4 regions of the Agrobacterium sp. NPDC090283 genome follow, and region 2 is predicted to be linked to each of the others. Evidence: riboswitches for the same ligand, from Rfam matches in the RefSeq annotation. Region 2 holds a riboswitch; each other region holds the start of a gene.

Region 1 (7,496 bases), on a different contig from region 2:
ACCCGCCATCTGGTCTGGACGCTGGTGGACCCGCAGGCAAGCTTTGCCGAATGGTTCCGTGTCCTGAAACCCGGCGGAAAGCTTCTGATCGTCGACGGCGATTTCGTGAATACCGGCTGGCGCGAAAGACTGGTGAAGAAACTGGCGGCCAGTCTCGAAGGCGTCGGCCTCGTCAAACCGGACCAGCCGCACAAGCCGGCGGACCCGGAAAACACTTTCAACAGCATCCTGTCGCGCGTTTACTTTTCGAAGGGCGCAAGGGCCGGCGATGTCGCGGCGCTGTTACGTGCGACCGGCTTCGAACCTGTCGCGATCGATCAGGAGCTTCAGGCCATTCACCGCGCCCAGGCGAAAAATTTCAGCCTGCTGAAAGGCATCCTTCGCGGGCTGCAGCATCGTTATGCCGTGTGCGCGGTGAAGCCGGGGGACTAATCCGTCACCCCGGAGTAGATCCAGGGTTCAGTGTTATCAAGTCCTTGATCGCAAAAGACTCTTCCCACGGCGCAGCCGCGCCGCGGCTGGATACCGGATCAAGTCCGGCATGACGGATGAGAGCTCAGTGCGGCCTCATTTTTCCGCCTGCTCGAAGAGGTCCTCGAACCTTGGCTTCGCCCGGCCGGGTACGTCCACTGTCCGGTAGCTCTGCGGCAGGGTCGCCTCGCCGACCTTGATCAGCATGACCATGCCCATGCCGTAATGCGGCGAGCATTTGATGCCGTAAAAGCCCGGCTTTTCAAAGCCGGTCTCGAATTCGTCATTGATCCGGCTTTTGAAACCTTCGGCACCTTCCGGGATCATGCCATCGATGGTCGCGGCATTGTGGCTCTTGTGGGTAGGCACGAAGCGCACGCGGTCGCCGGGCGCTATTTCGAGAAAATCGGGTTCGAATACCATCGGGCCTTTTTCGCCCCGGTTCAGCATTTTCACCTCGAAGGTCTCGGCTGAAGCCTGAAGCGGAAAGCCCGTGACCGCCACGGCAATGACGGCAGCGGCCCAAAACAGGCTGGTCCTTGCGGCAGCGTTTGCGAGCCTCGTCAATGTCATCATCGTGCCAATACTTTCCTTGCTTGCCCGGCCCGCCCATGGGCCGGCAGAAAACGAATATGCGAAAAGCCGGCCTCATCCGTGGTGACGACGCATTCCACCCCAAAGACGGCGGCTATTCTCGCCGGTGTCAGAACCTCCCGCGGCGGACCGGCGGCAATCATCTCGCCCCGGTGCATGATGGCGACGCGGTCGCAGAACATGGCGGCGTGATTGAGATCGTGCAGCGCCGCCACGACCGTCAGACCCTGCCGGCGCACCAGATCGAGCAGGCCGATCTGGTGGCCGATGTCGAGATGGTTGGTCGGCTCGTCCAGAAGCAGGATATGCGGCTCCTGCGTCAATGCGCGGGCGATATGCAGGCGCTGGCGTTCTCCGCCGGAAAGGTGGTGCCAGTTGCGCTCCGCCTTGTCGGCCATGTCGACATTGGCAAGTGCTGCATCAACAATGGCGTCATCCTTCTGCGACCAGGCGGAAAGCGGACCGAGATAGGGCGTGCGCCCAAGCTCCACCGCCTGTCGTGCGGTGATGCGTTCGGTGGTTTCGGCCTGCTGCTCCACGAAGGCGAGCCGGCGGGCAAGGTCTCGGCGTCCCAGCGAGGCGAGCGGCTCATCCCCGAGCCTGACATGGCCCCGGCGCGGCTTGCGAATGCCTGCCAGCATGGAAAGCAGCGTGCTTTTGCCGGAACCGTTCGGCCCGATAATGCCCAGAAACTCACCGGAACCGACATCGAGTGAAACGCCGCGTACGATGTCGATATTGCCGGCATGGAAATGCAGGTCGTGGGCGGATAATTTCATGAACGTCCCCTCTTCTGCCCGAGAATGAAGGCAAAGGCGGGCGCACCGACAAGCGCAGTGATGACGCCGATGGGCAGCACCTGCCCGGGAATGACGATGCGCGAGAGAATATCCGCAATAATCATGAAAACCGCGCCGGTCAGCGCCGTTACCGGCAATAATATGCCATGGCGAACGCCGACGAAGATGCGTGCGGCATGCGGAATGACGAGCCCCACGAAGCCGATGGAGCCGACCAGCGACACCATCGCAGCCGTCATGATCGCCGAAACGGAGATGAGCACGGCGTAGACCCAGCGCACCGGAATGCCGAGCGAGGCGGCGGCCTGACCGCCGAAGGCGAAGGCATCGAGCGCCCGAGCATACCAGAGACACACAGCAAGTCCCGCAAGGCTGACCGGCAGCGCCAGCCAGACATCCGGCCAGCGCACGCCCGAGAGGTTGCCCAGTAGCCAGAACATGATGCCGCGCGCCTGTTCCGCATTGGCGGATTTGGTGACGATGAAGGAGGTCATGGCGTTGAACAGCTGCGACCCGGCCACCCCCGCCAGAATGATGGCGCTGTTGCCGTGTCCCGCCCGCACCGCCAGAAGGCTGACCAGCGAAAACGCGACGAAAGCGCCAATGAGCGCCCCGGCCGGCATCGTCAGGAACCCCGCTCCGAAGCCCAAAAGCGCCACGGCGACGGCACCGGTGGAGGCGCCGGCGGAAATGCCGAGAATATAGGGATCGGCAAGCGGATTGCGCAGAAGCGATTGCAGCACCGCTCCGGCGAGCGCCAAAGAAGCGCCGCAACAGGCGGCAACAACCGCGCGGCTGAGGCGGTAACTCCAGACGATACCCTCATCCAGCGGCTCCAGCGGATAACCCGCATGGAAGACACGGTTGGCAATGGTTTTCGCCACGACATCAAACGGAATGGCGGTCTCGCCGATGGCCGCCCCGGCCATCAGCGCCACGAGCAACAGGGCGAGCGCGGCAAGAGCCAGCCCCGCCCTGCCGAGATGAATGGAAAGTCCGTTCACTTCGCGAGGCCGGCAGCCGAAATCGCCTCGGCCAGCGTTTCGATGCCTTCGATGGTGCGGATGGTCGGGTTCATCGCCTGCGCATCCATCTCGAACACATGACCTTCCTTGACGGCGGGCATGATGCTGGCCACGGGATCGGTGGCGAGGAACTTCAGCTTGACGGCGACATCGTCGGCAGGGAACCGGCGGCGGTCCATCTTGCCGGCGACGACGATGGACGGATTGGCCTTGGCGATGGTTTCCCAGCCGACGGTTGGCCATTCTTCATCGCTTTCGATGACGTTCTTCAGACCCAGCGCGGACATGATGTAGCCGGGGGCGCCATTGCGGCCGGCCACATAGGGATCGATATCCAGCTCGGCGCTGGAGAACCAGAAGACGGCGGAAAGCTTGCCATTGGCGGAGGCGATCTTGGCGCGGGCGGCTTCCTCACGCTTCTTCAGATCGGCAACGACCTCTTCACCGCGATCCTGCACGTTGAAGATTTTGGCGAGATCGCGGATTTCCTGGTAGATCAGGTCCATGGTGAAGACGGTGTTGCGCACGCCGTCGCCGCCACCGGAATTGTCCTTGCCAAGGCAATCGGCAGGCGAGGTATAAACGGGAATGCCAAGTTCGGCAAATTGCGCCGGCGTTCCGACAACGCCTTCCGGGCCGATCTGCCACTGGAACTGCGTCGTCACGAGGTCCGGCTTCTTGCCGACGACCGCCTCGAAGCTGGGGTCATTATCGGCCAGCCGCTCAACCTTGGCATTGGCCTCCTCGTATCCCTTCAGAACCGGGCCGATCCACAGCGCGGTGCCGACAACCTTGTCGGCGAGGCCGAGCAAATAAAGTACCTCGGTCGTGCTCTGGCCGACGGACACGGTGCGGGCGGGAGCCTGCTTGAAGGTGATCTCCTGACCGCAGCTGTTGATCGTCAGGGGATAGGTGGTTTCGGCAGCATTTGCGGCGGTGACAGGCAAAACCGAAAGCGCAGCGGCCAGAAAGCCGGCATGGACCGGCAGGCGTCTAGAATGAAACATGTGTTCTCCAGTCGACAGTAAAACTTATTCCAGAGCAGCAGGCGTCAGAACGCGCAGCAACAGCGGGACGTCTTGTACGGAGAACGGTCTTGGGACGCAAACGAATGTTATGAAATAACATTACAATCTCCTCCTCCGGGCTTCCCCGCCCGTAACGATGGTTTATATTTTAACGGCAGGTCTCCTGGCTCACGGATTTGCGTCACTCATCTGCCTTCCCGCATTCCTGAGAATACAGTGGCATGACGCCTTCAAGCGTCACGGGGATGAACGACAATCCGCTTACAGTTGCGGGGGCAGCCACGGCATTGGGTGAAAAAATCGCCCGCACCATGTTCCCTATTAATCCCTTCGCCTTTCGGCTGCAGGAACCGTCGCTTTCTCACATAAGGGGCAAGAAGCGGGGCGTCAATTGCGATAGTGCCGCACCTCAGCACAAAGACGGGCCTGCAAGGGCGAAAATCCTTGCGGAACCGGAGCCTGCCGGTTGCGGCACGCCTTTCGACATGATGGTGAGCGTTTCGATGACCACCAGCCCGGATTGCGTCAGGAAATCGGTCAGAAGACCGCTGTCCCGCACGGCATCGAGACGGACAAGCTGATCGTCGAGATCGGAAAAATGCCGCCTCACCAGCGCAATCGCATCCGCCTCGTCACCGGCAACGACCGGGCCGACAATATGGCCCCGCCCCGCTGCACGCCGCAATGCGAAGGCGGCAAGACGATCGGCCTCGAACAGGCCGTAACCCGTATTTTCCCGGAGAAGGCGTTGCAGGACGCCCCGGCGCGAAACACCGAAAGCCACCCGATCCAGATCCGCCACGGCGGATAAATGATCCTCGGACAGCGGCTCGATTCTCTGTTTTCTTCCAAGCGCCGGCATCTCGGCAGTACAACGCGCCTTGCCGCGCAGGAGATGTATTTTTTCCGTCTCCCCGGCAAAACCCAGCCGCGCAAAAAGCCGCCGCGACGCTTCCGTCGCGTTCAAACGCAGGGCGGCGTCAGGGTAGCCCGCAATGAGTTGGCCGACCAGCCATGGTGCAACGCCCTGCCCCTGCAAACGCGGGGAAACGATGACCATGCCGACCGTCGCGAAACCCTCATCATAAGGAAACAGCATTGCGGTTGCGACAACGCGGTCTATCTCGTCCAGCGCGGCAAGGCCGACGCCACATTGACGCAGGAAACACCATTCGTTCGCGTGATATCGCCATCCGACAGCCATGGACAAAGCATGCAGATGATCGGCCTCCACATCGGCGATATCCACTGTCCGCAACTCGAAACTATCGACTTTGAGCAGCTCCATGACAAACGGCTCTCATTCCCTCCGGCGCGGAACCTTGATCCCGGCATCCCAGCTCACGACATCCGAAGATAACCAGCCTCGTCAGCAGGAATTTTTTGAAAGTGCTGAAAGGACACAACAATCTACTGAAATCACGCCTATTTCAGCAGATAAACGCCGCAGGCCGCTCTAAGCTTTTCGGCGTTGAAGCGACGGAGACAGCCATGAACGCAATCGACATTCTGGAGCGTCTTGTCGGCTTCCCCTCGGTCGTAGGAACCGCCAATGGCGACATTGCCGGATGGATCGCCGATTATCTGGAAAGCCACGGCGCGAAAGTATCGCTGCTTGCCGGCCCGGAGGGCGACCGCGCCAATCTCTTCGCCAGCTTCGGCCCGACCGATGCCAGTGGATACATCCTGTCCGGCCATATGGATGTGGTGCCTGCCGGTGAGCCGGAATGGTCCTCCGATCCCTTCACGCTGAGAGCCGGAGGCGAGCGTCTTTACGGACGCGGAACCACCGACATGAAAGGGTTTCTGGCCACGGTTCTCGCCGCGGCACCGGCATTTTCACGCATGGCGCTGAAGCGGCCCGTTCATATCGCCTTTTCCTATGACGAGGAGGCGGGCTGCCGCGGCGTTCCGCATCTCATCGCCCGATTGCCGGAACTATGCGCAAAACCGGCGGGCGCGATCATCGGCGAACCGAGCAATCTGCGCGCCGTGCGCGCCCACAAGGGCAAAGCCGCCGCACGCATCGCCATTCGCGGCCGCTCCGGCCATTCCTCGCGACCGGATCAGGGCGTGAACGCCATCCATCTGATGACCGGCATCATGGCAAAGGCGGTCGAGACCGCACAGGCTCTCACGCAGGGTCCTTTCGAAGCGACATTCGAGCCGCCCTATTCCTCCCTCCAGATCGGCATGCTGAAAGGCGGACAGGCGATCAATATCATCCCCGATTTCTGCGCCATCGAACTGGAAGCGCGGGCGATTGCCGGGATATCGCCGGTCGCCCTGCTCCAGCCGGTGCGTGACGGCGTCGAAGCGCTCGCTGCCAAGGGAATCGACGTGGAATGGATGCCGATGAGCGATTATCCGGCGTTGTCCCTTGCCGCCGATGCACCCCTCGTGACGCTTCTGGAAGAATTGACCGACGCGCCCTGCATCGCCGCCGTCAGCTACGGCACGGAGGCCGGACTTTTTCAGGCGGCCGGCATCGACGCCATCATCTGCGGCCCGGGCGATATCGGCCGCGCCCACAAGCCGGACGAGTTCATAACGGCCGGCGAGCTTTCGGCCTGCCAGTCAATGCTGGAAACACTGGCGAACCGCTGTACGGTTTAAACCTTCGGAACCACGGATTTCAGATGACTTTCTTCTTCAATTCCGACGCGAAGCGCGGCGAGATTTTCCGGCAGGCTCTGGCGCGGGACCTGCCGGAACTGCCTTTTTCGATGGATGCAGCCAGCGTCGATGCGGATGCGGTTCGATACCTCATCACCTGGACCGTGCCTGATGATATCGGCCGCTACCGCAATCTCGAAATCCTGTTTTCCATCGGTGCGGGCGTCGATCAGTTCCACATCGACGCTGTTCCTGCGCATGTAAAAGTCGTGCGCATGGTGGATGAAGGCATCATCCGCATGATGCAGGAATATGTGAGCCTCGGCGTGCTGGCGCTTCACCGCAACCTGCCGGTCTATTTGAAACAGCAGCACCAGCAACTCTGGAAGGCCCTGCCGCAGCGTCAGGCGGAAGAATGCCGGGTGGGCGTTCTCGGGCTCGGCATGCTCGGCGTTGCGGCGCTGGAACGGCTGAAACCCTTCGGTTTTCCGCTGTCCGGCTGGAGCCGTTCACCGCGCGAGATCGATGGTGTGACCTGCCATCACGGCGAAGCCGGATTATCCACAATCCTTTCTTCCAGCGATATTCTCGTTTGCCTGCTGCCGTTGACGGACGAAACGACGGGACTTCTGAATGGCGAACGCCTGAGAATGCTTCCTGAGGGTGCGGGGCTGGTTCACGCCGGGCGCGGCAGACAGCTCGACCACGACGCCCTCATCGATGCCCTGGAGAGCGGCAGGCTTTCGGGTGCTGTGATCGACGTCACCGATCCGGAGCCGCTTCCGGAAGACCATGCCTTCTGGACGCATCCGAAAATTCTCCTGACGCCGCACATCGCCAGCGTCACCCAGCCTCATTCGGCAGCACGCACCGTTGTCGAGAACATCAAACGATACCAGTCCGGCCTCGAGCCGCTCGGCCTCGTCGACCGCAATCGCGGATATTGATCATCCCGTTCCAGG
Region 2 (7,496 bases):
TCGGGTAAGGCGGGATCCGCATGGTCGCCTTCCCATTGAATATCGAGATTTTCACGGGCGGCAATGAAACCGATCGGCCCGACCAGAGCATGTTTCAGCCGGTTCAGGCCGCCGGGATCGGGAGCTTCCGCCGTCAACCGAAAACCGTTTCCGGTCGCCTCGAATGTGGCGTCGCCGAATGGCGAATGGATATGATGAATGCCATCTGCCGTCTTAACGGTCATGTCGTGCGTTGCAATCGATTCAACAATCGGTTCGATATAGTCGTTAATCTTTTCAAACTGGACCGAGGCATGTGCGCGGTATCGGTTGTTGCTGGTCGATGGCATCGGGCGTGGCTCCGTGTCTCAGATCGCCGCCCACAGCGGTCCCTTTATGGGAAATGCCGCGAAGTCGCGATTGATGGTGTCGAGAATGGCGGTTGGATCGATATCGGCACATCGATCCGGATGCAGCCATCTGGCTGCCTGGGCGATAAACAGCACGTTGAGCGGCAAGTTGGTAATCAACCCCGTCCATATCCCGTAAACCCGCTTTGAGCGAACGCTCGGCAGGTGTTCGAAACTCGGGCGGCCCTCGATCAGGCGCTGCAATCCCTCCCGGCCAAGTTCGGCGTCAATTCCGGGGCCGATGGGTGGACGGCCACCCGAAGCCCAGCCGCCACCGGAGGCGATGTAGACCTCATGCGGTGTGGCAAGAAGATATTCGAGCGACAGCTTCTCAAACCACGGCGCGACCACGCCCGGAAGCGGCTGACCACCGGCCAGCGTCAGCAATTCGCCCCAGTTCTTTCTGCCCGCCGCCCAGCAGCAGTCGTCGAGCGTCGACTGGACCTCCAGATAGGTCGTGACGGGCTTCGCACCTGAAATGCGCGTTGCAATGCCCGCCAGTTCCCGTTCGACAAAGGCGATGTAGGCCTCGGCTTTGTCTGAAGCGCCCAGAAGTGTTCCCCACATGCGCATAGATGCTTTCATCGCATCAACCGGGCCGCTTGCCCGCGCCTCATCGGCCGCGTTTGAGGAGGCGTCGCTGAACACCACGGGAATGCCGATCTTCTGCAGCCTCTGCAGCAGGGAATTCTCATCCCCCTGCGGCGTCATGAAGGCCGTGGTCACGATCAGGTCGGGAGACAGGGCGATCAGTCCTTCAAGGGAAAGCGTGTCCGGGCTCAGCGTTCCGACCGTGCTGACGGAATGGCCGTTCAGCAGGATCGTCTGCAATTCACCGCTGTCGAGCCGATCGACGGCGGCCCAGCCCACGACCAGCGACGCAGGATCGCGATGCAGGAGCGACATCGTCAGCAGGTCATGCGCCTCCAGCAGAACGATCCTTTTCGGCAGGGCGGGAAGATGTACCTCGCTACCCGCCATATCCCTCACGGTAACCGGCTGCTCGGCTCCGGCGGGCTGAATGCCGGAAAGGATGCCGGCTGCCGCAAAGGAGATGCAAAAGCCTCGTCTCGTTATGATCACGGCGACATCACCATTTATATCTGAGGCTGGCGAGCACCGTCCGACCGTTGCCGTACTGGCAATAATACTCGGAACTGCAGGAGGAGTAATAGTCCTTGTCGAGCAGGTTGGTGACGTTCAGTGTCGCCTGCAGCCCCTTGAGTTTCGGGTTCGTTGCTCCAAAATCATAACGAAGTGCGGCGTCAATCAGGGTATAGCCATCGGCTTTCACCGTATTGGTATCGTTACTATAGCTGGAGCCGACGAAACGCACGCCGCCGCCGATGCTTAAGCCCTCCAGCGCACCGGATGAGACGGTGTAGTTTGCCCAGAGAGAACCGTAATAACGCGGCACGGCCTGCGGGCGGTTGCCTATGATCGATGTGATGCCGGATTCGGAAACTTCCGTGTCGAGCAGGGAAACCGCGGCGATCAGCTCGAGATTGCTGGTGAGGTTTCCTCTCGCCTCGAACTCCAGCCCGCGGGAGTGGATTTCTCCCTGCTGTTCGTTGAAACCTGATGAGGCGTTGTAATAGACCACATTCTGCTGGCGAATATCGAAGGCAGAGAGCGTGAAGATGGCGTCAAGCCCTGTAGGCTGGTATTTGACGCCCACTTCATATTGCTGCGCTTCCGTCGGCTTGAACGGACTGCCATTGGCGCCCACGCTGGTGGAAGGTTCGAACGAGGTGGAATAACTGACATAGGGCGCAATGCCGTTATCGAAAAGGTAAAGCAGGCCGGCGCGATAGCTGGTGGCACTGTCGGATCGTTTCAACGATGTTCCGGCAAGGAGATTGTCAGTGTCCTGACGGGCCCAGTCGTGCCGCACCCCGAAAACGCCGCGCAGCCCGCCGATCTCGATCTGATCCTGGAGATAGATGCCTGTCTGGCGAAGCGACTGATCATTGTCGACTGCCGTCATGAACGGGCCGACCGGTCGGCCGTAGACGGGATTGGCCACATCAAGCGGCGTCGCGCCACCCAGCAGATATTCCCAATTGCTGCTTGAGTGCTGAATGTCGAGGCCGGCAAGAAGCGTATGGCCGATGGCACCGGTTTCGAACTTGAATTCAGCCTGGTTGTCGAAGGAAAAGCCTTCGACGTCCTCGATGGAATGGACAGCCCAGCGGGGAATAATACCCGTCGCAGACATTGGCCCGTTCATCTGGAGCGAACGCATATCGGTATCCACGCCGGAATATCGGAAGTTGGAGCGGATGGTCACCTGGTCATCGAACCTGTGCTCGAACTCGTAACCGGCACCATATTGCGTGCGCCTGAACGCGTCGTAGTTCGGATCCCCGACATTGAGGTCCCGACTGAGGAAACCGGCATAGCCTGCGGGCGCCAGAAACTTCGGATAAAGCGAGTTGAAATAGCCGCCTTCCGGATCGCGCTGATAATAGCCGGAAACAACAAGCGAGGTATCCTCGTCCGGCTGCCACTTGAGGGATGGCGCAATGCCGAGACGCTTTTCATCCACATCGTCATAGCGCGTGCCGGAGGAGCGGCCAACAATGCCGATACCGTATTGCCATGTTCCATCCGTGGCGATGGGGCCGGTGGAATAAAGACCGCTCTGAACCCTTCCATCGGTCCCGACTTCAAGTCTTGCCTCGTTCGACTGTACGCTCGATGGTTTGCGGCTGACCTGATTGACAAGGCCGCCGGGGCTTACCTGGCCATAAAGAAGCGCTGCCGGTCCCTTCAGGACATCGATGCGCTCAAGGAAAAACGGATCAATGGAGGGTGTTGCAAAGGCCTGACCACGTTGAAGTTTCAAACCGTCGAGATAGTTCACATAATTGGTCGCCGGGCCAAATGCGCCGAAGCCGCGCAGAAATACGGAATCGTAACGTGAGTTCGAGTCCCGGTCGGATAATACACCGGCCGTGTAACGCAGCGCCTCGCTGACCGTTTGCGGATTCTGGTCGTCGATCTGCTTGCGCGTTATCACCGTAACGGATTGCGGCGTTTCGGCTACGGGTGTTCCGGTCTTGGTTGCCGACCGAGTGGACTTGGCAACAATCGCAGCGGATGTTCCTGCCGCCCCGGCATTGCCCTGCACGACGATTGTTTCCAACTGCGTGCCCTGCTCCTGTGCCAGGGCATGGGTTGCCACCAGAAAGGTTGTGGCCGTCAGAATGTTTTTAAAGGAAAGACCTTGCTTCACTATTCGCCCCCATGGTCGAAGCTTGGGAAATCTGCTAGAGTGAATAAATCAAACGGGACCGTCCTGTCCAGTTAATATGAAGGCGCTGGTCAACTTTTATGTTGGCAATCCTGGTCGACATCTTCAAACAGGTCGGGCACGTGCAAGTGCGGAGGAAATCTGGTGTCGGAAAGAATAAATGCCACAGCGCGGGTCGGTCGTCCCTTGAAGGCGGAACAGAACGCCGCAGCCGGACGGATAATTGACGCTGCGACCACACTCTTTGCGACGCGCGGTTTTGCCGGCACGTCCATGGAGCAGGTCGCGTTGCAGTGCGGGGCAGGCAAGGATACTGTCTATCGCCGCTTTTCCTCGAAAGTCGCCCTGTTCGAAGCCGTGGTGGAACATGCTCATGCCCGAGCGGTGGCGCGGCTGAGAGACTTACCGATGGCACAGGGCAACGCTCTTGAGCGCCTGCGGACCCTGATGCGCGAACTGTTGCATATCAACATGGAGCCGGACCTCATTGCACTGAAGCGCATCACCTTCAGTGAAGCTGTCGTGTTCGAAAAGAAAGCACCGATCCCGCCGCAGCCCGATCCGATCATGAACCGGCTCGTCGATGCCGTGCAGACAGCGCAGGATGCGGGCATGATTGCAGCCGGGGATGTGAGCCTGATCGCCAGCCACCTCATCCACTGTCTTGTCGCATTGCCCACCTCATCGGCGATGATGGGCAGCGCCGAGTTCGATACAAGGCAGTCTGTCGATCTATATTTCGACAGGACCTGGAACTGGCTTTACAGAGGAATATCGGCAAATAGCTAACAGCAGGGCCATCATCTTGTGGAGGGTTCTGGAGCCTGAAATCGAGCGGGCTGTCGCAAATATTCCAAAGCCAGCGACCCCTTTTGTCTGCCGCGCCGCTTTGTGATGTCAAGATCCAGCTTCAAGCTGCTTCCTTCATTGGTAATAAACAGACTGACCTATTGACCAGTTCGTCATGAATAGGTTAATGTTACTTTATAACATAACGAAAGGCTTCACTGTAGAGTTCTCAACACTGGTGCAGGCGGTTGACAGCGACCGGCGGCAGTGTAGGGTCCATCCGTCATGGTTCTTCCGCCACCCGGTGGGAGCTAAGAGGGAATCCGGTGAAAACCCGGAGCTGTCCCGCAACTGTAAGCGGTGAGCCGATCGCCCACGATGTCACTGGCAGCGATGCCGGGAAGACGGGTGAGACGGCCTCGACCCGCAAGCCAGGAGACCTGCCTGACATCATGTAATTCCGTGGTCGGGGGGTGCCATGGGAATGATGGCTGTTTCCGGTCTTTCGCCGGAGACCCTGTCATTTTCGACGCTGCCTCGTGAATGAGGCAATGTGACAGACAGTAGCCACCCAACCAATCGCGAGCCTTCCACACCGGACGCCGTTCTGCTTGTCGCGAAGTCAGCCTTTGCCGCCGCGCCTCATCAGGACATGCGGCATCTGGCAATGCAGGCCGAAGGGCTTTGCGGCGCAAGAACCGTTCGCATCGCTTTCACGGAGCAGGGAACGCCGTCACTCCGCGAAGCGCTGTTCGAGCTGATCGATGAGGATGTCGGCCATATCCTGATCATTCCACTGATGCTGCCGCTGGAGCCCAGTTTTCACAACTGGATGACGAAGACACTGAAACGATGGCGGGCAGGCGACGTCAGGCTGTGGCCATCCCTTTCCGTCGCAGCAAGCCCCACAGCGAGCAGCCTGATGGCACGCCTGCTTGAAGATCTTGCCGAAACGGCGCAGCCACTTGATCTTCCGGCGTCGCTCCGGTCCGCCGGCGAGGGCTCTCTGGTGCCTGCACAGAAGCGCCGCGTGCTCGTCTGCCAGGGTGGTCCATGCAATTCGGCGGGTGCGGATGTGATCTGGGGCCATCTGCGCAACCAGCAGGAGCGGCAGAAGCTTCGGATTACGGGTGAGGGCACCATGACCGCCAAGTCCACCTGTCTTGGCCCCTGCAACCTTGCGCCCGTCCTGCAGGTCTTTCCCGAGGGCACCTATTATGGCGGCGTCACGGAAGAGGCAGTCGACCGTATCGTTGCCGAACATCTGCTGGGTGGCAGCATCGTTGACGATTTCGCCTACCACCCGACCGGCCGCAAACAGCGGCTTCGCAATCTGTCCGAATAGCATGAGAGGAAACAGAATGTCGGCAAAGAGCTTTTCACGTCTGGCCGCGGCCGGGCTTGCGGCCTTGATAACGGGTGTGGGCGCCAGTGCTCTCGCCACCGAACCATTGCGCGTTGGCGCCACATACATCACGAGCGGTCTCGACCCGGCAAAGGGATCGAACGGCTGGGCGCTTGTCAGCCATGGCGTGGGTGAAAACCTCTTCACCGTCGATCGGGAAGGGCGACTTGTGCCCGGTCTTGCCGAAAAAGCGGAGCGCACCGGCGATCTCAGCTGGAAAGTGACGCTGAAACCGGGCCGCGCCTTCTCCGATGGTTCCCCTGTGACGGCGGCCGCGCTTGCCGCCGGTTTCGATCATACATTTGCGACCAACAAGGCGGCGCTGGCAACGGGTGGAAAGCTGGATTTCAAGGCGGCCGACGACCTGACACTGATTATTACCACGGAAAAGCCGGTGGCTTTTCTTCAGGCACTTTTCGCGGAATGGCCGCTGATCGCCTACAAGCCCGCCACTGACGGGAAGGCGCTGTTCACCGGGCCGTATCAGATTGCGGATTTCAAGGCGGATACATCACTGACGCTCACGCCGAACACCCATTTTGCCGATGCGGATGAACGTTCTCCGGTTGATTTCCGCAGGTTCGGCGATGCGCAAAGCATGACACTGGCGCTGGAAGCCGGCGAGCTGGATCTTGCTTTCGGATTACCTTCGGAAGTCGTAAGCCGTCTGAAAACCAATCCGGATCTGACGATCAAGTCTTTCCCTGTCGGTTATCAATATCTCTCTTTCCTGAACACAACGAGGCCGGTTACCGCTGATATCAAAGTGCGCCAGGCGCTCGATCTCGGCTTCGACCGCAGGGAACTGGCGGCCGCAATCAATGGCGGTGAACCCGCGACCGGCGCTTATGCCGCTTATTTCCCCTTTGCCGGGAAAGAGCAGCGACAGACCGATCTTGCGAAGGCCGAAGCGCTTCTCGACGAAGCCGGCTGGACGAAAAACGGGGCAGGGAAGCGTGAGAAGGACGGCACGCCGCTTCGCCTTCTCGCCATTACCTATCCGCAGCGCCCGGACCTCGTCACCATGCTGCCGGTGGTGAAGGCGCAGCTTGCCAGACTAGGCATCGAACTCGACACGAAGGTCGTGGAAAATATTCAGGACGTGGCTGCGGCCGGCGAATTCGACATCGCCCTATGGGCGCAGCATACCGCACCGAACGGAGACCCGGCCTTTTTCCTCAATTCGATGCTGCGCAGCGGCGCCTCGCTCAACTATGCGAAATACGCCTCGCCTGACTTCGATGCCATTCTCGACCGTTTCGCGACGGCGGGCGACGCCGGCGAACGCGCCACGATCGCGCTTGATGCACAGACGAAGCTGTTTGCGGATGTTCCCGCATCCTTCCTGGTCTCACCCGTCTGGTATGTCGGACTTTCGACGCGGCTGCAGAACTACGAGCCGTGGGGTTCCGACTATTATGTCCTGCGCGGCGATATAGGCGAAGCGCGGTAAGGTCAGATGCAATTGCTCCGGTTCGGCATATATTCCGTGTTGGGAATGGTTGCGCTTTCATTCGCATCCTTCACGCTCATCGCATGGATGCCCGCCGATCCGGTGCAGATTGCCATTCGGGTGTGGAACCTGACGGCCACGAGCGAAACCGTTGCGGCGCTGCGGGAAGGGTGGGGCCTCGATCGCCCGCTCATCCTGCGTTAT
Region 3 (7,496 bases), on a different contig from region 2:
GTTCGAAGGTGATGTCCGGGATCACCACGCCGAGCGACAGGGTCTTGATACGGATCTTTTCGTCGGCATTTTCACGCTTGGTATCGAGGAAGCGCATGATGTCAGGGTGGTGAGCATGTAGATAGACCGCGCCGGCACCCTGGCGTGCACCCAGTTGGTTGGCGTAGGAAAACGAATCTTCCAGCAGTTTCATGACAGGAATGACGCCGGAAGACTGGTTTTCGATCTGCTTGATCGGCGCGCCAGCCTCGCGAATATTGGTCAAGGAGAGCGCCACGCCGCCGCCGCGCTTGGAAAGCTGCAGCGCCGAATTGATGGAGCGGCCGATGCTTTCCATATTGTCTTCCACGCGCAGCAGAAAACACGAGACCAGCTCGCCGCGGCTCTTCTTGCCGGCATTGAGAAATGTCGGTGTTGCCGGCTGGAAGCGGCCGGAAATGATTTCATCGACCAGATTGCGGGCAAGCTGCTCATCACCACGCGCGAGAGCCAGCGCCACCATGCAGACGCGATCCTCATAACGCTCGAGATAACGTTTTCCGTCGAAGGTCTTCAGCGTGTAGGAGGTGTAATATTTGAAGGCGCCCAGAAAGGTCGGGAAGCGGAATTTCCGGGCATAAGCCTCGTCATAGAGGTCGCGGACGAAATTGAAGGAGTACTGATCCAGCACCTCCTGCTCATAATATCCCTCCGTCACCAGATAATCGAGTTTTTCCCTTAGGTTATGGAAAAACACCGTATTCTGGTTGACGTGCTGGAGGAAATATTGCCGGGCGGCGAGGCGATCCTTGTCGAGCTGGATCTTCCCGTTCTCGTCATAAAGGTTCAGCATCGCGTTCAGTGCGTGGTAGTCCAGAGCCGCATCGAGCGGTTTCTGGCTTGCTGCTACCGGCTGTTTGGCGTCCTTGCGCAGCGCGCTCGAGGTCAGCGTGTCCAAAATCGTTCCAATCCATGTTTGACGTTGGCGACATCTTCCTCCGTGCCGAGAAGCTCGAAGCGATAGAGAAACGGCACTGCGCACTTGCGCGAGACGATATCTCCGGCGGATGCGAAAGCTGCGCCAAAATTCGTGTTGCCCGCCGCGATGACGCCGCGAATGAGATTTCTGTTGGAGGGCTCGTTCAAGAACCGGATAACCGGTTTCGGCACGGCCCCTTTTGTGCCGCCGCCCCCATAGGTGGGGGTAACGAGCACATAGGGCTCCGACACCTGAGGCACGTCATCCTCAGCGCCGAGCGGCAGGCGAAACAAACGCCGTCCCAGTTTCAGAAGGAAACGATGGGTGTTTTCAGAGCGGCTGGAATAATAGACGATCAGGCCCATCGCCCCACCGCCTCAGCTGATCGAGCCAATCATGTCAGGCCGGAAACCCGCCCAATGGCGTTCGCCGGCGACGACCACGGGAACCTGCATATAACCAAGGCCACGGACGTGATCGAGCGCGTCAGCATCCTCGGAAATATCGACAATCTCATAGGGAACGCCGATGCGGTCGAGGGCGCGGTACGTGGCGGTGCATTGGACGCAGGCGGGTTTGCTGTAAACGGTGACGGTCATAATTTCCCTTTCGAAGCCGATTTAGGACACGGCTCAACATTGCCGATTGCACTCGCAATCGGGTGGCGATGGATCTGTCATTCAGGCAAAACGTGCAGCTTGGAGAGTTCGTCGCATTCCAGGCGGAAACCGGGTTTCCTTTTCCTGGCGATCTTCAAGCCGCGGAAAATCACTCTCTACGCCGACGAGCGTAGCAACTCAAAAGAATGCACTGGCATGACTTCACCCCGAAGCTTGTTCTGGAGGGGGCAGAAAAGGGCGAACGCAAATCATTTGCGTCATACACCTTCCTCCGGACACCCCGCCCGTGGACGTTTGCGCTCAAGGCAGGTCTCCTGACTTGCGGGTCACAACATCTATCCCGGCCTTCCCGGAGCTTTCAGCCCCAGTGACCCAAATCGGAACGATGCTCACCGCTTACAGTTGCGGGGGCAGTTTCGGCCTTGCTCCGCCAGGATGGCGTTACGCACCGAATTCCCGTCTTAGCTCCCAATCCTTGCGAATCGGAAGAACCTCGAACACCACATATAGTATATGAGGAAATTTTCGCGTCAATGAATAGACACACAAAAGCCCCACCCTGTGGATCAAAAAGATTCAACACATGGTCAACAAAGGCTTAACGGCAAATGCGCTTTGCGGCTGAAGAACGGAAAAGCGTTAATCTATTCCCAGATATCGATGCGAATATCGGCGGGACGGGCGTTTTCGATCACCCTTTTTCCGTTGGGAAGATCGTTCTCGAATAGTTTGGCGTGGATTTGAGCGGCATCGAGACCATAGCCCAACCATCTGTTGCGCAGCCTCTCTTCCAGCACCGCGACGGAGGGACCCACAAGGATGGTGAGGTCGAAGCTCCTGGAAAGCGTCGTCCACGGCGCTTCGTTCAGCAGCAGGTAGTTGCCTTCGGCAAGGACGAAACGTGTTTCCGGTACGATAGCGCGGGCGGACGCAATGGCGATTTCGCGGGAACGGTCGAAAACCGGGACAAGGACTTCCTGGCCGCCTTTACGAACGGCCGACACTATATCGAGGAAGCCGCGCACATCGAAAGTTTCGGGCGCGCCCTTTCGCGACAGCAGCCCCCGCTCCTCAAGAATACCGTTATCCATATGGAAGCCGTCCATCGGCAGAACGGCGGCCGTCTCGCCGCGCGTGAGCAAAGCATCACAAAGGGCGTCCGCCAGCGTGGATTTGCCGGCCCCAGGGGGACCGGCTATGGCAACGATAAAACGGGATCTACCTTCTGCCCGCCGAAGAACATCCTCGACGATCGTTTCAAGCTTCAGCGTCATGCGGCAAGCGTTTCCTTCGGCGCTTCCTTGGCACCGGTCATGAAGGCGACGGCATCCGACATCGAATAGTCCTTCGGATTGATGACGCACAGGCGCTTGCCCAGCCGGTGAATATGGATGCGATCCGCAACCTCGAAGACATGCGGCATGTTATGCGAGATCAGGACGATCGGCAGGCCACGGGACCGTACATCGAGAATAAGCTCCAGAACACGCCGGCTTTCCTTAACGCCGAGTGCTGCCGTCGGCTCGTCGAGGATGACGACCTTGGAACCGAATGCCGCCGCACGCGCCACGGCCACACCCTGGCGCTGGCCACCGGAGAGGGTTTCCACCGCCTGATTGATGTTCTGGATCGTCATCAGGCCGAGTTCCGACAGCTTCTCGCGAGCGAATTTTTCCATGGCCGGGCGGTCCAGCGCCCGGAACAGGCTGCCCTGAATGCCGGGTTTGCGGATTTCACGGCCGAGGAACATATTGTCGGCTATGGAAAGCGCCGGCGAGAGGGCGAGGTTCTGGTAGACCGTCTCGATACCCGCCTTGCGCGCCTCGATCGGCGAGCGGAACTGCACGGGCTGGCCTTCCAGCCGGATCTCCCCTTCATCGGGTGTTACAGCACCGGAAATCGCCTTGATGAGCGAGGATTTTCCGGCGCCGTTATCACCGATGACAGCCAGGATTTCGCCCGGATAGAGGTCAAAATCGGCATGGTCGAGGGCAGTCACGCGACCGTAGCGCTTGACGAGATTGCGTGCTGTGAGAATGGGTTCTTTTGCCATCAGCCTGCTACCTTTCTGATCCACTGGTCGATTGCGACAGCCATGATGATGAGGACGCCGATCAACAGATAGGTCCATTGCGGGTCGGTTCCGATGAGCCTGAGGCCGAGCGAAAAGACACCGACGATCAGGGCACCGAAGATCATGCCCATGATGGAGCCGCGCCCGCCGAACAGCGACAGGCCGCCGATAACCACCGCAGTGATGGATTCGATATTGGCGAATTGACCGGCGGTCGGCGAAACCGAGCCGATGCGGCCGATGAGCGCCCAGCCGGCGAAGGCGCAGATGAGGCCGGACAGGGTGTAGACGGTCGTCAGCATGCGCTTGACATTGACGCCGGCAAGTTCGGCGGCATCCGGATCGTCACCGACAGCATAAAGATGGCGGCCCCAGGCGGTGCGGTTCAGCACATACCAGAGCAGCGCGACGAGCAGGACCATGGCAATCACGCCATAGGTGAAGACCGCACTGCCGACACGGATATTGGCGCCGAAGAATTGCAGGATCGGCGCCTGCTGGGCGATATCCTGGGCTCGGATCGTCTCGTTTGCGGAATAGAGGAAGTTGGTCGCCAGTACGATCTGCCACATGCCGAGCGTGACGATGAAGGGCGGCAGGCGCATGCGCGAGACCAGAATACCGTTGATGAAGCCGCAAAATGCACCGACGGCAAGGCCACAGAGAATGGAGAGTTCCGCCGGCAAGCCGTAACGGAAGGTGAACTGCCCCATGATGACGGAAGAGAGAACCATGATCGCACCGACCGAGAGATCGATACCCGCCGTCAGGATGACCAGCGACTGCGCCGCGCCAACGATACCGACGATGGCGACCTGCTGCAGGATGAGGGTCAGCGTGAAGGCCGAGAAGAATTTGCCGCCGAGGAGCAGGCCGAAAATGATCAGCGACAGCACCAGAACGATAAGCGGCACGGCCGCGGGGCTGGAATGGAGAAAGTGCTGGAATTTTTCCAGCGCACTCTTGTCATGCGTATCGAAAGCGGCGACCTGTGTCGAACTTCCCGAAAGCACCTTTTCAAATTCATTATGCGGCTGAGCCCGCACCGGCTGATCGCTCATGGATTTTCCTCCCGATCGCTCCATCGCATCAGCCCTGATACCGGGTCTATCTCCAAGGAGAATGATGCGTAGATTTCAAAGTGTTGTGAAGCCGCCCATGCCATCCCCGCAGGACGCGTGACGCGCTCGTTTGTTCCTTTGTCCGATCCCCCGGATCGTGCCTGAAATCATTCTGGTCCAAGGGCGGGGGCACGAATGCCCCCGCGGGTTTCAACGGTGAGGCATCAGCCCCAGCACTTGTTGAGACCTTCCTTCGTGTCGATCGAGTCGAGGCCCTTGACCGGCTTGTCGGTCACCAGCGTCACGCCGGTGTCGACAAAGTTCTTGCCTTCGGTCGGCTTCGGCTTTTCACCCGTGTCGGCAAACTTCTTGACGGCTTCGACGCCGAGTGCTGCCATCAGCAACGGATATTGCTGCGAGGTCGCACCGATCACGCCTTCCGCCACGTTCTTGACGCCTGGGCAACCGCCGTCGACGGACACGATCAGAACATCCTTTTCGCGACCGACCGCCTTCAGCGCTTCATAAGCGCCGGCAGCTGCAGGTTCGTTGATGGTGTGGACGACGTTGATGGTCGGATCCTTCTGCAGCAGATTTTCCATCGCCGCACGACCGCCTTCTTCGTTACCATTGGTAACATCGTGACCAACAATGCGCGGATCGTTCTCGTCGCCGATCTTGTTGATGTCCTTCACGTCGATGCCAAAGCCCTTCATGAAGCCCTGGTTACGCAGCACATCCACCGTCGGCTGGGAGGGGGTGAGGTTGAGGAAGGCGATTTTAGCATCCTTGGCCTTGTCGCCGAGGCTGCCGGCAGCCCATTTGCCGATCAGTTCACCGGCCAGAAGATTGTCGGTGGCAAAAGTGGAATCAGCGGCGTCGACGGGCTCCAGAGGCGTGTCGAGAGCGATTACCAGAAGACCGGCATCACGCGCCTTCTGCACGGCCGGAACGATGCCCTTGGTGTCCGATGCGGTGATCAGGATACCCTTGGCGCCATCGGCGATGCAGGTTTCGATAGCGGCTACCTGGCTTTCGGAATCGCCGTCGATCTTGCCGGCATAGGATTTCAGCGTCACGCCGAGTTCTTTCGCCTTGGCGGTCGCGCCTTCCTTCATCTTGACGAAGAAGGGATTGGTGTCGGTCTTGGTAATGAGGCAAACCGAGGTATCGGCCGCGGACGCGACGGAAGCGAAAGAAACGCCAAGCGCAAGCGCGCCCAGAAGAGCGGAAACAGTGGTCTTCATGAGATCCTCCCAATGGATATTTGAGCACCGTGACGGTTACCCGACGATCCCGTCTCCTCCGAGATCGACGACCGTTGACCAGATGGAACCACCAAAGGAAACGGCTGTCAATAAATAAATCCGATTGAATTATTAATTCCGTATGGCATTCTAATATGCGGCAGGGAGGAATATCGCCGCGTCGTTTAACGTTGCGATAGCAAGATTGCCATAAAGCCTGCTGTATCGGTCACGGCGGATAGGGCGGGCGGGAGGATGACATTATGAGACAATCTGTCGAGACGGCGCCACCAGCGCCGCCCACCACATTGGATATAAGCGGCGGCGCCAACCAGATCGGGGTGCGCGCTTATAATGAGCGGCTCGTGCTGTCCCTCGTTCGCCGTCACGGCGGACTGTCAAAAGCCGAGATATCAAGACTTTGCGGCCTTTCGGCGCAGACTGTCTCTGTTATCATGCGCTCGCTTGAAAAGGACGGGCTTCTCATTCGCGGCGAAAGACTGCGCGGCAAAGTCGGGCAGCCATCGACGCCGATGCGCCTCAATCCCGATGCTGTCTTTTCTTTCGGCGTAAAGATCGGTCGGCGCAGCGTCGATCTCGTGCTGATGGATTTTGTCGGCCGGATCAGGCTCAAGCTGCGCAGAACTTACCCTTATCCGCTGCCGGAATGGATATTGCCGTTCGTGATCGACGGCATAACGGAGCTCGAATCGAAGCTCTCCCCGGCCGAGCGAGAGAAAATTGCCGGCGTCGGCATCGCCGCCCCCTTTGAATTGTGGAACTGGGCGCAGGAAGTGGGTGCCCCGCAGATTGAAATGGAGCGGTGGCGGGGCGTCGACATCCGGTCGGAAATTGCCGAAAGCGTCAGCTATCCGGTTTTTCTCCAGAACGATGCGACCAGCGCCTGCGGTGCCGAACTGGTTTTCGGCGCAGGTCAGCATTATCCGGATTTTCTCTATATCTTCATCGGTTCCTTCATCGGCGGCGGCGTCGTTCTAAATTCCGCGCTCTTTTCCGGAAAGACGGGAACGGCCGGTGCAATCGGCCCCCTGCCGGTGCAGGGGCAGGACGGCAATACCGTCCAGCTTCTGAAAATCGCGTCGATCTTCGTTCTGGAAAACATGCTGCGCGAAAGGGGCATCGATCCGCGCCCCCTGTGGTTTTCTCCAGACGAGTGGATCGATTTCGGCGAGCCGCTGGAAAGCTGGATCAGAAAAACCGCCGCAGCGCTGGCGCAGGCCGTTATTGCCGCCGCCTCAATCATCGATTTTTCGAGTGTCATCATCGATGGCGGTTTTCCCGACTGGGTCAGAACGAGGATCGTCGCCGCCACCCGCCTTGCCCTTAAACACCACGATCTGCAGGGCGTCACGCTGCCGGAAATCGTCGAAGGCGCGGTTGGCAGCCAGGCACGCGCAATCGGCGGGGCGAGCCTGCCGCTGTTTTCGCGCTACCTCATCGACCAGAATGTTCTGTTCAAGGACACGACCGGCTGAGCCTCCGCCGGACTACGCTGGTTTTTCATTACCCGGCTCT
Region 4 (7,496 bases), on a different contig from region 2:
GGGCGAATGACGGCGCGCTAGCAGCCAGAGGGCCGCAAGAGCGGCAATCGTGGCGCAGATGCCGAGAGCGACCAGCACCGCCGTCAGCGGTTGGGCCTTCAGCATCGTGGGCAAAAGCTCAAGTATCTGGCGGCCGAACAGCAGGTCGGAGGGATAAAGCGGATCGGAGAGATAGGTCTGCTTCTGCGCGGAAATAAGCCCGGTCAGCGCGCAGAGCGGCGCAACTGCGATGAGGGACAGATAACGCCGGCCAAGAAGTGCATCCAGTGCGACGAGAAGGGTGAGCACGGCGGCAATGGTGGTCATGCCCGGGCGGGCGGAGGAGGTGAGGAAAACACCGACATCATGGAGCGAACCACGGGCGATCCATTCCAGCGCCACGACGAGCACGATCGACGCGACCGTCAGATTGGCAAGCGGATGGGCCGCGGCCGAAAGCTTCGAAAGGCTCCTTGTCCATGCGGGCGAAAAGACGAAACCAGCCTTTTCGGAAGCCGTTGTTTTTGGCGCCGAATCTCTCAAACTCATACTCCGGTATTTCAGGCGTCCGCCCAATCCGGGGAGATGAATCGGGCGTCGCAAAAGTGTCATGTAACTGTCACATAAGCGCGATGAACGCGACATGAACTTTGCGCAACCTGGCTGGCGCGGCGATAACCTTAGCGTGAACGCGTGCCTGCCATGCGTAACGGATGCCGCCATGCAATTGCCGCGTTGCGGAGCGGGCACGGGCGCGGTATTGAAAAGCCATGAGCGACAGACACGATATAGAGAACCATCTCCGGATTGCCGTCGGGCAGTTCAATCCCACCGTTGGCGACGTGGCGGGCAATCTCGCCAGGGCGCGCGAGGCAAGGGCCGATGCGGCAACGCAGGGCGCCGACCTTCTGCTTCTGACCGAGCTGTTCATTTCAGGCTATCCGCCGGAGGATCTGGTGCTGAAGCCGGCTTTTCTGAAGGCCTGCCTGAAGGCGGTGGAAGAGCTGGCGGCGGAGACCGCCGATGGCGGGCCGGGTGTCGTCATCGGTTTTCCGCGACAGGGCGAAACGGGCCGGCACAATTCTGTGGCGCTGCTGGATGGCGGCAAGATCATCGCGCTGCGCGACAAGATCGACCTGCCGAATTACGGCGAGTTCGACGAGAAGCGGGTTTTCGCCGAAGGATCGATTTCCGGTCCCTATAATTTTCGCGGTGTGCGCATCGGCATTCCGATCTGCGAGGAAATCTGGAACGACATGGGCGTGTGCGAAACGCTCGCCGAAAGCGGGGCGGAAATCCTGTTGGTGCCGAACGGGTCGCCCTATTATCGCGGCAAGCTCGATGTGCGCCATCAGGTCGCGCTGAAACAGGTGATCGAGAGCGGCCTGCCGCTGGTTTTCGCCAACCAGCTGGGCGGGCAGGACGAACTGGTGTTCGACGGCGCGAGTTTCGGTTTTAATGCCGACAAGACGCTTGCCTTCCAGATGAGCCAGTTCGAGGCCACACTTGCCGTCACCGACTGGAAACGCACTGCCGATGGCTGGCATTGCGAAAGCGGGCCATTCTCGAAAATTCCCGAAGGCGAGGAGGCGGATTACCGTGCCTGCATGCTGGGATTTCGTGACTACGTCAACAAGAACGGCTTCAAGAGCGTGGTTCTCGGCCTTTCCGGCGGTATCGATTCGGCGATCTGCGCGGCACTGGCTGTCGATGCGCTGGGCGAGGAGCGGGTGCGCTGCATCATGCTGCCCTATCGTTATACATCGGAAGAATCGCTGAAAGACGCCGCCGATTGCGCGAAAGCGCTGGGCTGCCGTTACGATATCGTGCCGATTTCGGAGCCGGTGGAAGGGTTCCTCTCGGCGCTCTCCGATCTCTTCGAGGGCACGGAAGAGGGCATTACCGAGGAAAACCTGCAGAGCCGCACGCGCGGCACCATTTTGATGGCCGTCTCGAACAAGTTCGGCTCGATGGTGGTGACGACGGGCAACAAGTCCGAGATGTCAGTGGGTTACGCCACGCTTTATGGCGACATGAATGGTGGTTTCAACCCCATCAAGGACCTTTACAAGATGCAGGTCTATGCCATTTCCAGCTGGCGCAACGCCCATGTGCCGCCGGGCGCGCTCGGTCCTTCCGGTGAGGTGATCCCGGCCAATATCATTTCCAAGGCCCCGTCGGCCGAATTGCGGCCCAACCAGACCGACCAGGATTCGCTGCCGCCCTATCCGGTGCTGGACGATATTCTGGAATGCCTGGTCGAGAAGGAAATGTCGGTCGAGGAAATTCTGGCGCGCGGCCATGATGTGGCGACCGTGCACCGGGTGGAGCATCTGCTCTATCTCGCCGAATACAAGCGCCGGCAATCGGCGCCGGGCGTGAAGATCACCAAGAAGAACTTTGGGCGTGACCGGCGTTATCCGATCACCAACCGGTTTAGGGATCGGTGATTGCGACGGTTTCCGGAAGGCGTGGTTAACGCCGAATCTTCTTCATAAACAGGGCGATTGCTGTACGAAGGTGCGGCAAATTTCTTCTCCCCGCCGGGGAGAAGGTGGCCCGAAGGGTCGGATGAGGGGGCTAGCTCTCGATCTATCTCGACCCTCACCCCCTCATCCCGCTGCCGCGGACTTCTCCCCGGCGGGGAGAAGAAACAAGTGGCATGCGCCCGGTCCACGGCGCGGATATGTGAATGGCGCGGAGAGCACCCGCGCCGCTTCCTTACCTTAAATAACCTGCCCCACATCGATGCGGTTGCCATCCGGGTCTTCGAACACAAAGGCGCGCAGGCCATAATCCTTGTCCTGCAGCCCCTTGATGATGCGCAGCCCCTGGCTCTTGCACAGCGCGTGCAGCGCATCGACATCGCTGACCATCATATGCGCGACATTGAAGGGCGCTGCCTTGTGGGTGGGCTGCAATGTCAGGTGCAGCTCGGCATTGCCCTGTTTGAGGATCATGAAACCGACGGGGGTGCCGTTTTCGAAGGTCTTTTCGAAGCCCAGCACGCCAACGTAAAAATCATGGGCCTTTTCGATATTCCTGACAGGAAGCATGGCGGCGATCCGCCCGAAGCGGATGCCGTGATCGGCGATGGTATTCATCGCGGAACCTCGGATCTGGGAGAAACGGCAGGCGGCGCGGACGGTGCCGGGGCGCGGGCGTTTTTTCCGGTTTGAATTTGCAGGACGGTGCCTGCCGCCCTAGGATCATAATCGAGGCGATGGCGGATGCAAACGGAATGTCTCTATTGCCGAGCGCCTTGAGCGAGAACACAGACACGCCCGGGAGGCAGAATGCGCAGCTCCATCGAAATCTTCAACATCCGCACCCGGCAGATGCGGGTGGTGTGGCAGACGCCTGATCTCTTCGAAGCGCCGAACTGGTCGCCGGATGGAAAATACCTGCTGTTGAACAGCGAGGGGCTGCTTTATCGCCTGTCTCTTTCCGGTAGGGCCGCGCCGGAAAAGGTCGATACCGGCTTTGCCGCGCTCTGCAACAACGATCACGGCATTTCGCCTGACGGTTCGCTTTATGCCATCTCCGACAAGGTGGAATTCGGCAAGAGCGCCATCTATCTCCTGTCCTCTATGGGAGGCGCACCGCGGCTGATGACGAGGAACCTTCCTTCCTACTGGCACGGCTGGTCGCCGGATGGGAAAAGCTTTGCCTATTGCGGCATTCGCGATCAGGTCTTCGATATCTATTCCATGGATGTCGAGACTGCCACCGAGACGCGGCTGACCCATGGCGAAGGCCGTAATGACGGTCCGGATTATTCGCCGGATGGTGCGTGGATCTATTTTAATTCCAGCCGCACCGGGCAGATGCAGATCTGGCGGGTGCGGGTGGACGGTTCCGCTGTCGAACGCATTACCGACAGCTCCTATGGCGACTGGTTTCCGCATCCGTCACCCAGAGGTGACAAGGTGGTGTTCGTCTCCTATGACGGCGACGTCTTCGACCATCCGCGTGACCTCGACGTGCGGGTGCGGCTGATGGATATGGATGGCGGCAATGCCGAGACGCTGTTCGAGCTTTTCGGCGGGCAGGGCACGATGAACTCGCCCAACTGGTCACCGGATGGGGATGAATTCGCTTATGTCAGGTACTTTCCGCTAGAGTGACGGGCAGGACGAGCGAAGGTGTGGGATCGCCCGTGGTCACTTTGCCGCACCACCGGCGGGATACTTGCATTTGCAAGTTTTTTTGCCCATAGGTTTTGGGTCAGGTGCCTGCCGTTGAGGCGGGAGAATCGGGAATTCGGTGAAAGACCGGAACGTGCCCAGCGCTGTGAGGCGGATGCCCTTTTTCTCATGCCACTGAAGTCATTCGGGAAGGCGAAAGGGGGCGGATGAAGCCGAGTCAGAAGACCGGCCTGGCAGGATAGACCGAACCGCGCGGACGGCGGCAGGTTGCTGAAGAGGCGCGTCGTGCATGCGAAAACCGGCATGGTTTCGGCAACCGCGCGCCCGCATTGTTGGGGTTAAACGATGCCGACCGATCCGTCCGCTGGCAATCCATTGCAAGCCAGTTCAAGCGATCATGCGCTTTCACCCGCCCGCCCGTTTTCCGGCGCGGAGCGCGAGGCGATCTATCGCGCCATCGAGACGCGGCGCGATGTGCGCGACCAGTTCCTGCCAGATCCGCTGCCGGACGCCCTTGTCGAGCGCCTGCTGAAGGCGGCGCATTCGGCGCCCTCGGTCGGTTTCATGCAGCCGTGGAACTTCACCCTCGTTACCGATGGCGCCGTGCGCCAGGCGGCATGGGTGGCCTTCAGCCGCGCCAATGAAGAGGCGGCGGCGATGTTTGCCGGCGAGCAGCAGGCGCTTTATCGCAGTCTCAAGCTTGAAGGCATCCGCAAGGCGCCACTCAGCATCTGCGTCACCTGCGATCCGACGCGGGGCGGCAAGGTGGTGCTGGGCCGCACCCACAATCCGCGCACGGATGTCTATTCCACCGTCTGCGCCATCCAGAACCTCTGGCTCGCGGCCCGCGCCGAAGGCGTCGGCGTCGGCTGGGTCAGCATTTTCCACGACAGCGACATTCGTATTATTCTTGGTATTCCCGACCATATTGAAATCGTCGCCTGGCTGTGCCTTGGCCGGGTCAACGAACTTTACACTGAACCGGAACTGGCGGTGAAAGGCTGGCGGCAGCGCGTGCCTTTGGAGGAACTGGTGTTCCGCAATCGCTGGGGCGGTTGACCGGGCGGCTCCACCCCTCCCGGACGAAACCGGGAAGGGTGGGCTTTGAAGGGTGGCTTTCGTCTCTTCAAACGACAGTGCAGTTAAAAAGATTGAGGATGGGGTGAATGGGGCTGGCGAGGCTGATCGCGCCGCTTGCACCCCAGAACAATCCGACGACATTATTGCCGGCGGTGTCGATGACGGCGCTGCCGCTATCGCCCGGCTGACTGAAGACCTCGCCGGCCCGACGCGGCGATATGCCGATCTGGTTGCGCATATTCGGCTGCTGTACGTCGTAAAAGCCGGAAACGACGCCATTGGTGATATTGGTCGTCACGCCCGATTTCGTGACATTCATGTTGAGCGCCGCAACGGCCGCCCCCAACGGCGAGGGGAGGTTGTAGATTGCGCCGATGGTGGCGAGCCGGCCATTCGCCGGGCTGGCGACAGCCGCATCGACGCCATAGGGCGTTCCCTGATAGACGATGTTGCCCCTCTGGAAAGCGACGATATTGGCGGCAAGATCGCCAAACCAGGTGCGTGCCGGTTGCGACACGTCATCGCCGATCTGGGCATTGTCCCGGCAGATGACATGGGCATTGCTCATGATCAGCGGTGCTCCGTTGGCGGCCCGGACGACCAGCCCGATGGTGCCGACGGTATCCGTCCAGGACCAGTAATCCGGGCTGCCGCTGATGCCGCCGACCATCGGCTCCACGACTTTTTCGCGCGGGTTGTCGGAAAGGCGTCTGGGGTGATCCTTCCATTCCGTGCCGGGCGCGGGCGGTGTCAGCACCGCCTCGCTCGGGCGGTCGAAGGATCCTTCCCGTACCTGCAGCGGCGCGCCGCCCAGCGTCGTCATCAGACCCGCCTTCAGCGATGGCTCCGGCGCGCGGTGGTAAAGGATCAGGCCAAGCTCCTGTGTCAGTTCGCCGGCGGCGTCCTCAAGCAACCCGACGCCGATCGCCGTGACGCCGGGTATGCCTGTCAGCTGATGGTAATGCCGCTCCTTGAGCGCGGTGAGTTCCTCGAAAGTCATTCGCTTGCCTCATGGAAAAAGGGGTGAAGGATGGATGTCCGGCTTTACAGGGGCGGCGTGTCCGGTGGGGTGAAGGGCTGCGCCGCCCGTGCCTGAGAGCCGTCAGTTCAGCGGAATGATCTTGCCGCTGGAGAGAGCGCCGCCGCCGGCCGGCGGAGGACCGCCAGCCGCCGCCTGATCGGCGAGCATGCGGTATTGGGAGGTGCCTTTTTCAGTGCTGATGGTGCCGGAAACCGTGTAGAGATAGACGTCGCCGGAGACGGCGTAGTCGTTGCTCTGATTGTTCACATAGAACTCGATCTCGACAGTCGACATATTAGTCGCGCGTTCCAGGAAGGCGTCCATCAGCATGGTGATCTGCTGATCCGTCAGGCCCTTGGAGCGCATTTCCTGTTTGGTCTTTTCATAAGAGGCGGAAGCGCCGCCGCCGCCGAAGAACCAGGTCCAGACCGAGAGATTGGCGCTGGCCGTGGTCTTTTCGTATTCGTTGATCTCCTCGCGGTAGGAAGCATCCAGCATTCCGAGCGCAAGCGTGTTGAGGTCCCTCACATCCTGGCTGGAAAGGGCCGAGATTTGCAGCTGGGCCTTGATTTTTCCCGTGGTATGCGCCGGCACGGTATAGGAAATGCCGGTCAGCTGTCCCATGCCGGAGACCGAGATGGAATAGGACTCCTTCGCTTCGCCTGTCGGCAAAGTTGCGATGACCGGGACAAAAGGATCGAGCAGTTTGACGCCGGTTGCGGTGATCTGAATGGATGTCATGGCTATACTCCTGATGGTTGTGTGCTTCATGGGTCAATGAAACTCTGATCGTCCACTCGGGGTCGAGATGGGCGACATGATCGTCTGGAGATGCATGAAAGGCGCGAGCGGCTAAAGCCGCACCACATATATATATTTTGCATGTTCTGCTTATCCACTTTAAGTGGATTTTTTTATAATATGCACTCTTACAGCGAAGTCAATCGCGTTCGTGAGTACAACTTCTATATGAATATTTGCCGGCAAATGGGGTGAAGAATGTGTTTATCCATGGCCGAAGGATGGATCAAAGCAGGCCGCGGGACGGGCGCGGCCTGTACGGAAGTGACGCATCGCGTCTGGCGTCGTGGAACATGCGAGGGCTGGCAGCGCCGTCTTTATTGCTGCGGCTGTATGCCCTTCAATGCCGGGTTCTTCAGGTCGATCCGGCCCGTCTGGTCCGGCAGGAATTTCGGGCCGATGACGCGGACGCGGCTATCGTTCGGATCATAGTCGCGTTCGGGCACGGGCTGTTCCGGCGGTTTTGC

Evidence for each region. A riboswitch is a leader RNA that binds a small molecule or an ion and turns the genes downstream of it on or off. The one in region 2 is predicted to bind cobalamin.
Region 1: another riboswitch for cobalamin. It lies ahead of ACIQUH_RS04635 (ABC transporter substrate-binding protein); the one in region 2 lies ahead of ACIQUH_RS19375 ((2Fe-2S) ferredoxin domain-containing protein).
Region 3: another riboswitch for cobalamin. It lies ahead of nrdH (glutaredoxin-like protein NrdH); the one in region 2 lies ahead of ACIQUH_RS19375 ((2Fe-2S) ferredoxin domain-containing protein).
Region 4: another riboswitch for cobalamin. It lies ahead of bluB (5,6-dimethylbenzimidazole synthase); the one in region 2 lies ahead of ACIQUH_RS19375 ((2Fe-2S) ferredoxin domain-containing protein).

Annotation. Positions count from the first base shown of each region.
Region 1 is NZ_JBIVYG010000002.1:362,505-370,000, forward strand. Features, by position in the region: gene ACIQUH_RS04615 (class I SAM-dependent methyltransferase) at 1-432, shown strand, start outside; gene ACIQUH_RS04620 (pseudoazurin) at 568-1,047, opposite strand; gene ACIQUH_RS04625 (ABC transporter ATP-binding protein) at 1,044-1,844, opposite strand; gene ACIQUH_RS04630 (FecCD family ABC transporter permease) at 1,841-2,869, opposite strand; gene ACIQUH_RS04635 (ABC transporter substrate-binding protein) at 2,866-3,897, opposite strand; cobalamin riboswitch at 4,054-4,288, opposite strand; gene ACIQUH_RS04640 (GNAT family N-acetyltransferase) at 4,328-5,206, opposite strand; gene argE (acetylornithine deacetylase) at 5,410-6,534, shown strand; gene ACIQUH_RS04650 (2-hydroxyacid dehydrogenase) at 6,558-7,481, shown strand.
Region 2 is NZ_JBIVYG010000014.1:88,158-95,653, forward strand. Features, by position in the region: gene ACIQUH_RS19355 (DUF2218 domain-containing protein) at 1-329, opposite strand, end outside; gene ACIQUH_RS19360 (ABC transporter substrate-binding protein) at 348-1,472, opposite strand; gene ACIQUH_RS19365 (TonB-dependent siderophore receptor) at 1,480-3,627, opposite strand; gene ACIQUH_RS19370 (TetR/AcrR family transcriptional regulator) at 3,790-4,434, shown strand; cobalamin riboswitch at 4,704-4,897, shown strand; gene ACIQUH_RS19375 ((2Fe-2S) ferredoxin domain-containing protein) at 4,988-5,779, shown strand; gene ACIQUH_RS19380 (ABC transporter substrate-binding protein) at 5,796-7,292, shown strand; gene ACIQUH_RS19385 (ABC transporter permease) at 7,299-7,496, shown strand, end outside.
Region 3 is NZ_JBIVYG010000008.1:21,313-28,808, reverse strand. Features, by position in the region: gene nrdE (class 1b ribonucleoside-diphosphate reductase subunit alpha) at 1-937, opposite strand, end outside; gene nrdI (class Ib ribonucleoside-diphosphate reductase assembly flavoprotein NrdI) at 925-1,323, opposite strand; gene nrdH (glutaredoxin-like protein NrdH) at 1,336-1,557, opposite strand; cobalamin riboswitch at 1,865-2,089, opposite strand; gene ACIQUH_RS13410 (nucleoside triphosphate hydrolase) at 2,223-2,852, opposite strand; gene ACIQUH_RS13405 (ATP-binding cassette domain-containing protein) at 2,849-3,631, opposite strand; gene ACIQUH_RS13400 (ABC transporter permease) at 3,631-4,713, opposite strand; gene ACIQUH_RS13395 (sugar ABC transporter substrate-binding protein) at 4,938-5,960, opposite strand; gene ACIQUH_RS13390 (ROK family transcriptional regulator) at 6,224-7,456, shown strand.
Region 4 is NZ_JBIVYG010000013.1:78,370-85,865, reverse strand. Features, by position in the region: gene ACIQUH_RS18570 (LTA synthase family protein) at 1-528, opposite strand, end outside; gene ACIQUH_RS18565 (NAD+ synthase) at 750-2,429, shown strand; gene ACIQUH_RS18560 (glyoxalase superfamily protein) at 2,706-3,083, opposite strand; gene ACIQUH_RS18555 (hypothetical protein) at 3,276-4,106, shown strand; cobalamin riboswitch at 4,192-4,376, shown strand; gene bluB (5,6-dimethylbenzimidazole synthase) at 4,473-5,186, shown strand; gene ACIQUH_RS18545 (hypothetical protein) at 5,254-6,207, opposite strand; gene ACIQUH_RS18540 (hypothetical protein) at 6,310-6,969, opposite strand; gene ACIQUH_RS18535 (DUF2865 domain-containing protein) at 7,347-7,496, opposite strand, start outside.